One region of the Allobosea sp. RAF48 genome, then DNA from elsewhere that is predicted to be linked to it. Evidence: predicted binding sites of a transcription regulator. Region 1 holds the regulator's gene; the other holds the start of a gene.
What was found. The regulator LexA, encoded in region 1, represses DNA repair genes until DNA is damaged. The targets are predictions, from matches to a motif close to TGTTCNNNNTGTGTTCNG.

Region 1 (5,203 bases):
CGCCCTGCTGGCGCTCTCCCAGACCGCCGCGCTGCGCTGGCCGATCAAGAAGATCGCAGCGGCCGCAGCGATGTTCGGCGCGACCGCCTACTGCATCTTCTCGGGCAGCGATGTCGCGACCGAGCGCTCGCTGATCATGACGCTGGTGATGCTCGGCGCGATCCTTGTCGATCGTGCGGCGCTGAGCATGCGCAATCTCGCGCTTGCGGCCATGATCGTGCTCCTGCGCGAGCCGGAGGCCTTGCTCGGGCCGAGCTTCCAGATGTCCTTCGGAGCCGTCGCGGCATTGATCGCCTTTGCCGAACGCTGGGAGAGCCGAAAGCGCTCCCAGCCGCCGCCGACCTTGCCGTGGCCGCTTGGGCCGGTCTGGGCCGCGGCACTCGGCATCGTCGTCACCACGTTGCTGGCAACGGCCGCGACAGCGCCCTTCGGCGCCTATCATTTTCAGACCTTCAATCCCTTCGGCCTGCTCGGCAATGCGATGGCGCTGCCCTTCGTCTCGCTCTTCGTCATGCCGGCGGCCGTCTTCGGCGTGCTGGCTTACCCCTTCGGACTGGACTGGCCCGCCTGGGCGCTGATGGGGCTGGCTTCCGATGTCGTGCTCAAGGTGGCGCACTGGGTCGCAAGCATCGACCATTCCACGGTGATGATCGCAGCCTTCGGGCCGGCGGTGCTGACCTGCTTCGTGCTGGCGCTGCTGTGGCTGACGCTCTGGACCACGCCCTGGCGCTGGCTGGCGGCGCTGCCGCTCCTGCTCGGCGTGGCCATCGCCGGCAAGCCGGAGCGGCCGGAAATCCTGATCGAACGCGACGGTTCGGGGCTGGCGGTGCGGGGCCCGGATGGCCGCCTCGCGATTGCGGGCAAGCCGAGCCGTTTCGTGCTGCAGCAATGGCTCGCTGCTGATGGCGATCGCCGTTCGCCGGACGATCCGACGCTGCGGGCCGGCATTAGCTGCGATGCGCTCGGCTGCGTCGCACGGACGCCGGATCAGCGCACCGTCTCCTACACGCGCGACAGGTTGGGGCTTATCGAGGACTGCATGCGAGCTGACCTCGTCGTCACGGCCATCCCCTGGAGCGGAACCTGCAAGGCACGGCTGATCGAGCGAATGGCGTTATCGCGCGACGGCGCGACTTCGCTCTATCGAACAGGATCGGGGTGGAGCAGCCATGTCTCGGAGCAGAACGCTGCCGACCGCCCCTGGAGCCGCCGCCGTGAACAGCGCCCTGCGCAAGCCTCGACAGCGCCTCCGAGTGTGACACCGGCTTCCGCCGACGGCGAAGCCGAGGTCGAGCGCCTTCAGTAGCGCCGCATCAGATTGACGAGGCGGCCCTGGATCTTGACCCGGTCCGGCCCGAGCACGCGCGTCTCATAGGCGGGGTTGGCGGCTTCGAGCGCGATCGAGGAGCCGCGCTTGCGCAGTCGCTTGAGCGTCGCTTCCTCGTCATCGATCAGCGCCACGACGATGTCGCCGGTATTGGCCGAATCCTGCTTGCGGATGATGACGGTGTCGCCGTCGAGGATGCCGGCTTCGACCATCGAGTCACCACGCACTTCCAGCGCGTAATGCTCGCCGGAGCCGAGCATGTCGGGCGGCAGCGAGACGGTGTGGCTACGGTTCTGGATCGCCGAGATCGGCGTGCCGGCGGCGATGCGGCCCATGACCGGGATCGCGATGGAGGAGCGGCTGTCCTCATCGGCCGCAGGGCGTGGCTTGGTGAGATTCGGCTGCGAGCCGAGGCCGCCCTGGACGACCGCAGGGTTGAAACGCTGCCGCTGCTGCGGGGCGCCGAGCCCGTCGGGCATCTTGATGATCTCGAGCGCACGCGCCCGGTTGGGCAGGCGACGGATGAATCCGCGCTCCTCCAGCGCCATGATCAGCCGGTGAATGCCCGACTTGGAGCGCAGATCGAGCGCATCCTTCATCTCGTCGAAGGAGGGCGGCACCCCGCTCTCACGCAAGCGTTCCTGGATGAAGCGCAGGAGTTCGTGTTGCTTGCGTGTCAGCATGATCCCCGCCGGCCTTCTCGAAGGCTAGATTCGAAACAAAGCAGGAACACCATACGCGTTCCACTTGTGTTCCGCAAGCGGGCTCCGGCATCGAAGCGAACAGTGGAATCCACTTTTCGGGCAGATCCGATGCGATAACCCTATACAGATCGCTACGATCGCGTCCGACAGGATGAGCGGTGATCTAGCGCAGCGGCAGGATGCGGCAGATGTCGCCTTTTTTTGCCGGCGCGGCATGGGCAGGCCGGATCGTCAATGCCTGCGCCCGTGCCAGCGTGCCGAGCATCGAGGAATCCTGCCGGTCGAAGGGCGTCGCCACCCAGCCATCCGGCCTCAGTGCGAGCTCCGAGCGCAGATAGTCCTCGCGCTCGTCATTGGCCGGCATGTCACGGCCGAGGCGGGCGGGGATGCTGCGGTCGCGGTCGGCCTCCCCAATGCCGAGCAGAGCCTCGATCAGCGGCAGGACGAAGAGATGGCCGCAGACGATCGAGGAGACCGGGTTTCCGGGCAAGCCGACCACGACCATGCGGCCGAGTCGGCCGGTCATCATCGGTTTGCCCGGCCGCATCGCGATCTTCCAGAAGCCGAGCGACATGCCGGCCCGCGTCAGCGCCTCCTGCACGAGGTCATGCGCGCCGACCGAGGCCCCGCCGAGTGTGATGAGGACGTCGGCGTCGGCGTCCCGCGCCTGGCCGATCTTGGCCGCGAGGTCGGCGTGGTCGTCGCGGGCGATGCCGAGATCGAGAACGGCACCGCCGGCCTTCTCGACCAGTGCAGCGAGCGAGAAGGAGTTCGAGGCGACGATCTGGTCGCGCCCGACCGGCTCGCCCGGAGCCACCAACTCGTCGCCAGTGGCAAGGATCGCGACGCGCGGCTTGCGCCGGACGGGCAAGGTCGGATGTCCCATCGCGGCGGCAAGGCCCAGCGCAGCGCTGTCGAGCACGCGTCCGGCCGGCAGCAGGACGTTGCCCTCGCGGAAATCCAGCCCGGCTGCGCGCAGGAACTTGCCCCTGGCAGGCGGCACCCGCACGCGGATCGCCGGGCTGTCGACGCCGTCGGCATCCTCCTGCATCAGGACGGTATCGGCGCCCTCCGGCATTGGCGCGCCCGTGAAGATGCGCACGGCCTGCCCCGGCCCGACCGAGCCCTCGAAGGCCCGGCCAGCGGCGGATTCGCCGATCACCGCGAGCGAGATGCCCGCCGCCATGTCGTCGCCGCGCACGGCATAGCCGTCCATGGCGGAATTGGCGAAGGGCGGCTGGGTCCGGAGCGCCTTGACCTCACCGGCAAGCACCCGCCAGGCGCATTGCGCGAGCGGCAGGGTTTCGGCCCCGGTCGGCCCTGGAATGCTGTCGAGCAGCGCCTTGCGCGCGACGGGGACCGGGGTGAGCGCCATCAGAGCAGGATGCCGAACCGCAGGTCCGCGGCAGCGAATAGTTGGGACCGGTTTTCGGATGACATCATGCTCGACTTCCTTCCTGCGAAGCCTTTGCGTCGTAGTCGCCGGACTGGCCGCCGGATTTGTGTATGAGCCGGATGTTCTCGATCCGCATCGCCCTGTCGACCGCCTTGACCATGTCGTAGACGGTCAGGCAGGCGACCGAGACGGCCGTGAGCGCCTCCATCTCGACGCCGGTCTGGCCTTTCATCTTCACTTCGGCGCGCACGCGCACGCCCGGCAATGCCTCGTCGATCGTGAGATCGACCCCGATCTTGCTGAGCAGCAGGGGGTGGCAGAGCGGGATCAGCTCATGTGTGCGCTTGGCGGCCATGATTCCGGCGAGGCGCGCCGTGCCGAGCACGTCGCCCTTCTTGGCGTTGCCGTCGCGCACGATCGCGATCGTCCCCGGCGCCATCACGACGCTCCCTTCGGCGACGGCGAAGCGGGTCGTCTCGGCCTTGTCGCTGACATCGACCATATGCGCCTGGCCCTGGGCGTCGAGATGGCTGAGCCGGCTCACGCCGCGCTCTCTTGCGCCGTGCCGGTCAGCAGCGCCCGCGTCGCGGCCGTGACATCCGCCTGCCGCATCAGGCTCTCGCCGACGAGGAAGCTGTTGACGCCGGCCTTGTGGAGGCGGGCGATGTCGGCATGGGCGAAGATGCCGCTCTCGCCGATGACGATGCGGTCGGAGGGGACGCGCGGCGCGAGCCGCTCGGTCACCGCGAGATCGACGTGGAAGCTGCGCAGATCGCGGTTGTTGATGCCGAGCAGCCGGCTCTCGAGCTTGAGCGCCCGGTCGAGCTCGGCGTCGTCATGAACCTCGACGAGCACGTCCATGCCGAGTTCGCGCGCGGTTTCGTTGAGCGCCCTGGCGGTGTCGTCGTCGACACCAGCCATGATGATCAGGATGCAGTCGGCGCCCCAGCTGCGGGCTTCGTAGACCTGATAGGGCTCGTAGAGGAAATCCTTGCGCAGCGCCGGCAGGCCGGAGGCCTCGCGCGCCTGCGTCAGGAATTCCGGCTGACCCTGGAAGGAGGGCCCATCGGTCAGCACGGAGAGGCAGGCCGCGCCGCCGGCGGCATAGGCACGGGCGAGCGAAGGCGGGTCGAAATCGGCGCGGATCAGCCCCTTGGACGGGCTCGCCTTCTTGATCTCGGCGATCAGGGCCGGCTTGCCGTCCGCGAGCTTGGCGGCGAGAGCATCGGCGAATCCGCGCGGCTTGCCGGCGGCACGGGCGCGGCGTTCGATCTCGGCCAGCGGCACGGCGGCCTTGGCGGCCGCGATCTCCTGGCGCTTGTAGGCTTCGATCTTGGCGAGGATGTCGGTCATGCCGCCCTCACGCGTTCGAGGCTTTGATGAGGGCGTCCAGCGTCGCCTTGGCCTTGCCAGAGTCGAGGACGGACGTCGCCTGGGCGAAGCCGTCCTTCAGGTTCGCAGCCTTGCCGGCGACGAGCAGTGCTGCCGCGGCATTGAAGGCGGCGATGTCGCGGAAGCCGGTCCTCTCGCCGGCGAGCACGGCGTTCAGCGCAGCCGCATTCTGCTCGGGCGTGCCGCCACGCAGCTCCTCCGGCCTGGCCGGCTCGAGGCCGACATCGGAGGGGCTGATCGTAAAGCTTTCGACCTTGCCGTTCTCCAGCGAGACGACGCGGGTCGGCCCGGTCGTGGTGATCTCGTCGAGCCCGTCGGAGCCGTGCACGGCCCAGACGCGAGTCGAGCCGAGCGAGGCCAGCACCTTGACCATCGGCTCCAGCC
Region 2 (5,203 bases), on a different contig from region 1:
AATAGGCTCTGGTCCGGCTCGGGGCCGCTCGCATTCTCACCCTTGTGGGCCTCATCCCATTCGCGAATTGCCGAAGTCAGGCTCTGGAACTCGCGGCCCTTTTCGGAAACGCGGAGAGCGTCGCTCACGGCGGCCGGGCGCTGGACGGCCGCTTGATATTCATCTTGGTTGGAAATGCACACCTGTCGTCTCCAAGCTGTATCGCCTGGACGAGGAAAAGGCCCGCGGTGCCTCTGTTCCAAGGCAGCCAAGCGTTGAGCCCTGCGGAAGCAGCGCGATGGGCGGCCGTTCGCGGGATGGGCTACCCTTTCGCCCGCGGAGGCGTCAGTGGCTGCTGGTGGAAATCGTCCGTTGTTCCACCCGGGATGGCGCGCCGGTGCCGAGCTAGTTGCACATCGTTAAAGGGCCAAGCCTACTTCGTCGGCTGAGAGCGCGCGGTGAGCTTGTTCCCGTCAGGGTCGCGAAGGTATGCGACGAAAGCACCATTGGGACGCTCGCTCGGCGGGGTCTCGATGGACTTTCCCCCATGCGTCGTTCCGGCATCGTGCCAGGCCTGGACATGCTCTCGGCTAGCCGCAGCGATGCCGATAGTCCCGCCGTTGGCGAAGGTTGCCGGATTGCCATCGATCGGAGTTGTTATCATCAGCCGGCCGCCGCTGTGGGCGTAGATCAGCCTGCCTCTGGCATCGACCTCACCCGGTTGACCTCCAAGCGCGACGAATGTGGCGTCGTAGAAGCCCTTGGATCGCTCCAGGTCGTTGCTGCCGATCATGATGTGCGTGAACATGTTTCTCTCCGAAAGTCCTGCGTGAGGTCATTGCATCGTAGGGTGGGGGAGCCGCTGAAAGGAACCAACGCATGCGCGTGATTGAGCCCAACGCCGAGCTCGAAAAGTGGCGAGAGGGCGTGCTGACCTCGATGCGGGTTTCAGCCGTCGTCGGATCGCACCAGCTCTGCATCTTCGAGCAGCTTTGCCAACCAGGCCTTGGCGCGCCGATGCACTCGCATACGGTCGAAGAAATTCTGGAGGTCATTGAGGGGCAGGCCGAGATCCGCATCGAGGACGAGGTTATGTCGGTCTTGCCCAACCAGTCGGTCATCGTGCCCGCTGGCAGCCGTCATGGATTTACGAACAGCGGAGCCGGAACACTGAAAGTTCGCGCCACTCTCGCTTCGCCGGTTTTCGAGGCCAGCTACGACGACAGCGGAGAGCTGAAACGGAGGTACAGCCCGAACGCCTCATAGAGATTTTTGGACGCCGCCTGCCGATCGAGTCGGCACACGCGTCATGCAGCGCGAGATGTCGAGCAATGCGCGCACGCACTTGCCCGGGAAACGCGCTTGGCGGATCTCTGCTGTGGTGATTTTACTGTCCTGAGGATTCGGCATGTCCCTGGCGAATGGTCGGCCGCTACTCGCGATGCCAGGCCCCACCAATATTCCCGATCGCGTGCTCCAGGCGATGATGCGGCCGGCTGAGGAACTCAGTTCCGACAGCATCGTGAGCCTGACCGAAACGGTTCTCTCCGATCTCAAGCGCGTCTTCCGGACTGACGGCGAAACCTTCGTCTACGCCGCCAACGGCCATGGTGGATGGGAGGCGGCCTTCAGCAATGTTCTGTCGCGAGGCGACAGGGTTCTCGTGCTCGAAAGCGGCCGCTTCGCCGTCGGCTGGGGTGAGATGGCCCGCTTCATGGGCGTCGATGTCGAGATGCTCCCCGGTAGCTGGCGCCGGGCCGTCGATCCCGCAGCAGTCGAGGCCCGGCTACGCAACGATACGCAGCACGCGATCAAGGCTGTGATGGTCGTTCAGATTGATACCGCAGCAGGAATCGTCAACGATATCCCGGCCATTCGCAGGGCCATCGACGCCGCCGGTCACCCCGCTCTGTTCATGGTCGATGCCATTGCCTCCCTTGGCTGCATGGAATTCGAGATGGATGCCTGGCGCATCGACGTTGGCGTCTCAGCCTCGCAGAAGGGTCTCATGTCTTCGCCAGGCCTCGCCTTCGTCGCGGCCAACGAGAAAGCTCTGGCCGCCCATAAGCGCGCCGACCTGCGCACCGGCTATTGGGATTGGAGTGGCCGGATGAACGTGCTGGCCTACATGAAGCATTGCGGCACTGCGCCTGAGCATCTCCTCTTCGGACAGCGTGCCGCGCTCGACATGATCTTCGAGGAAGGGCTGGAGGCGATCTGGCGCCGCCACGCCGCCCTTGCCAAGGCGACACATGCTGCCGTCGAACTCTGGTCGAGTGGTCAGGCTCTCACCTTCGGAGTGACCGAGGGATCCGAGCGAGCGCCGTCTGTGACGGCGGTGTTAACGCCTAACGTCGACGTAAGCGTCATCACCGCCTTCGCGCGCGACGTCTGTGGCGTGACGCTCGGCCTCGGGATTGGAGATTATCACGGCAAAGCCTTCCGGATCGCCCACATGGGTCATTTCAACGCTGCGGCGCTTATTGGAGCGCTCGGAGCCGTTGAGATGGCGCTTCAAGCCAAAGAAATCCCGCACGGCCCGGGTGGTGTGGCAGCCGCAATCGCCAGCCTGGCCGCCGCCGCGTGAAAGATACGGCGATTATGCCGCATGGAGGCCCTGAACAGACGGGGTGTCGCTCATGCCGACAGGTGCAGGCGATAGCTGGATAGCTTCTCTCCCGTCCCTCCGGGCGGCATACCTCACCGAAGCAAACCTTCAGCCTCAAACTCTTCCCAGCCGTCGAGGCCGGTTTTCTGTTCGTCCGGACCGGTCGCTGCCTTACGGGATTTGGCCAAACGCTTTCCCGCGCGCGTCAAAGCTGCTTTCCCTGCTGCTCGCCGCCGGTTCTCTGCTGTCGTTGCGATATCCTCTTCCCGCCAGATTTCCGGCAGGCCGCTATCGAGGACTTGCTCGATGAAACTTGGGGTGAACACGTGGAATGTGACGGCTTTGGCTCGGCCACGCAGCTTGACCGTTCTGGTTCCCGCGCTCTGCAGTCGTCCATCATTGAGCCACTTGTGGCGCTCACGAGATGAAATGGAGAGAATGTCCTCGGCCTCGCTGGGGAGGATGGGCAACTCGGCAATATCGGCCAACATATCCGCTACGATCGCAGATCGAGCGTCAAACTCAGCAGCTTCGGCGTCCGGCATGTGAAGGATCGCTTTGCCGGTTTCGACCGTGAGGTGCTTCCGCGTCGACCAAGGAAGCCGCCGCCTCATTTCCCGCTCGATTCCCTTGGCGCGGACCGGCGATCCAAGTGTAATTGTAGATGGGAGAGGCCATTCGGCGAGCTGCGTTGAGGTGCGCTTCACATGATGCTCTGCTCAGGATTGCGGGCCCGGGATTAATCGCACGGATCGATCGCGTGTTCCCAGCTTCTATGTTCCTGGTGGCTGCGGCACGTACGTTGCTCCCTAGTACGTGGGCGTCCTGAAGGTCGTCGATACTCTGTTGGCGATCAGTTGGCTCCCGACTTCAGCTACTCTTTTCGGAGCTTTTGGCGATCGAGCTGCGCTTCAGCGAGCTCCTGCCGGAGGCGCTCGTTCACGCCTTCCAGTTCGGCCCGCAAGGCGCCTCGATCGAGTTCGGCAGGCATTGCCTCGCTGTTGACCGTCTGATCGAGAATATCTGCCAAGACGGTGTGAAGGAACTGGGAGCATTCCCCTTCATTCTCCGGCGTTGGAACCAGGATCTGCGCTAGAAGTGCCAGTGCCAGCCCTCGCCAAGCGACGACCTCGTAGGACTGCTCAACGATTTCGGTTGGATCATCGGAGATCATCAGTACTCCTGCTTGGAGGAAGAGGCTGTGCCTCGGCAACCTCCCGTCGTGTCGCTGTGTTCCCGCCAAACACCGAGCTTGACTCTTGGTCTGTCAACGAGAACATAAAGGGAACATCAGGCATCGTTCTGGCAGGTAAAGCCCGTTGCGGCCACAGCCGGTATTTCAGTCGCTCCGCGACCAGATTGAGCGGATCGAGGGCCGAGGCGCCCGCGGTCGGACTGTGCTGCCGTTCGGAATCGCGACGCTTGATTCGCGCTTGCCTGGTGGAGGCCTAACGCTGGGGGCACTCCATGAAGTCGCCGGCGGCGGAAATGGGGCGATTGATGGTGCGGCAGCGGCTTTGTTTAGCGCCGGAGTTGCCGCCAGGAGTCGTGGCAAGGTGCTCTGGTGTCTCACCCGAGCCGATCTTTTCGCGCCGGCGATGGCGCAGGCGGGGCTGATCCCTGACCGCGTGATCTATGTCGAGGCAGGAGATGACAAGACGGTGCTCGCCTGCATGGAAGAGGGCCTGCGCCATGGCGGGCTGGGCTCCGTCGTCGGCGAGGTAGCCCGCTTGTCCATGACGGCGTCACGTCGCCTTCAGCTGGCTGCGGAGGGGACAGGTGCTATCGGCATCGCGCTGCGACGATGGCGACGAGAGGTCGATGCCTCCGATTTCGGTCAGCCCACGGCGGCGATGACCCGATGGCGCGTCTCGGTTCTGCCATCGACAGTGTTGCCGGTGCCTGGAATGGGACGACCGCGCTGGCTTGTTGAACTGATCAGGGCCAGGGCGGGCGAGAGCGCGGATTTCGAATTGGAGGCATGCGATGACACGGGTCGTCTCGGTCTTCCTCCCGAACTGGTCGATCGATCGGTTCCGGCGGATGGCTCGTGAGCGGCGGACCGGGTGCGGAAGCGGTCAACAGCGACGGATGATGTGACATCCCAGAATTTCGCGGCCTGGGAGAGCCGATCGAACGTCTTCGTCACTTCAGCCCACGCCGCCCATGTCTGATCGTTGAGATCGATCTCCACCTTGATCTCTGTCGCGATGATCGCTGCCGCGACCTTCAAGGCCTCCTCTTCCGCTTCCTCGAAAGCAACGCGCGCGGTCGGGATGGACGACTTCATCACAACGCGAAGTGGCAACTGTTCGCGACGTCGCAGTTTCCGCCAGGCGCGACGCCGATCTGCGACCGCTTCGTTAAGATCCGACTGGAGCAAGACCTTCTGGTGCGCCGCATTGTTGATCAACTGCTTTAGGCCCCCGAGGTCCGGGCTGGTCAGGCTCGCCACCTCGGCGCTCTTGATCTCCCCGACCAAGGGCCCTGGCTGCGGCTCTGGTCCGGGTGCATCGGCTCGGGTGGAACCGGTGGCTCCAGATAGACCTCAGCTGGGGTCGACGCTCGTCTTACGGGGCGAGGCGAACTCAGATTGCGAGTGTAGGAAATGCCAGT

Region 2: the regulator LexA is predicted to act here: its motif matches at 3,860-3,877, upstream of AB4Z10_RS19615 (ImuA family protein).

What each region holds. Positions count from the first base shown of each region.
Region 1 is NZ_JBFRDZ010000005.1:136,782-141,984, reverse strand. Features, by position in the region: gene AB4Z10_RS11555 (ComEC/Rec2 family competence protein) at 1-1,306, shown strand, start outside; gene lexA (transcriptional repressor LexA) at 1,300-2,010, opposite strand; gene AB4Z10_RS11545 (molybdopterin molybdotransferase MoeA) at 2,195-3,406, opposite strand; gene moaC (cyclic pyranopterin monophosphate synthase MoaC) at 3,471-3,971, opposite strand; gene trpC (indole-3-glycerol phosphate synthase TrpC) at 3,968-4,780, opposite strand; gene trpD (anthranilate phosphoribosyltransferase) at 4,788-5,203, opposite strand, start outside.
Region 2 is NZ_JBFRDZ010000011.1:104,316-109,518, forward strand. Features, by position in the region: gene AB4Z10_RS19585 (hypothetical protein) at 1-182, opposite strand, end outside; gene AB4Z10_RS19590 (VOC family protein) at 413-787, opposite strand; gene AB4Z10_RS19595 (cupin domain-containing protein) at 859-1,245, shown strand; gene AB4Z10_RS19600 (pyridoxal-phosphate-dependent aminotransferase family protein) at 1,388-2,566, shown strand; gene AB4Z10_RS19605 (hypothetical protein) at 2,680-3,294, opposite strand; gene AB4Z10_RS19610 (hypothetical protein) at 3,462-3,761, opposite strand; gene AB4Z10_RS19615 (ImuA family protein) at 3,907-4,641, shown strand; gene AB4Z10_RS19620 (hypothetical protein) at 5,030-5,203, opposite strand, start outside; gene AB4Z10_RS19625 (hypothetical protein) at 5,202-5,203, shown strand, end outside.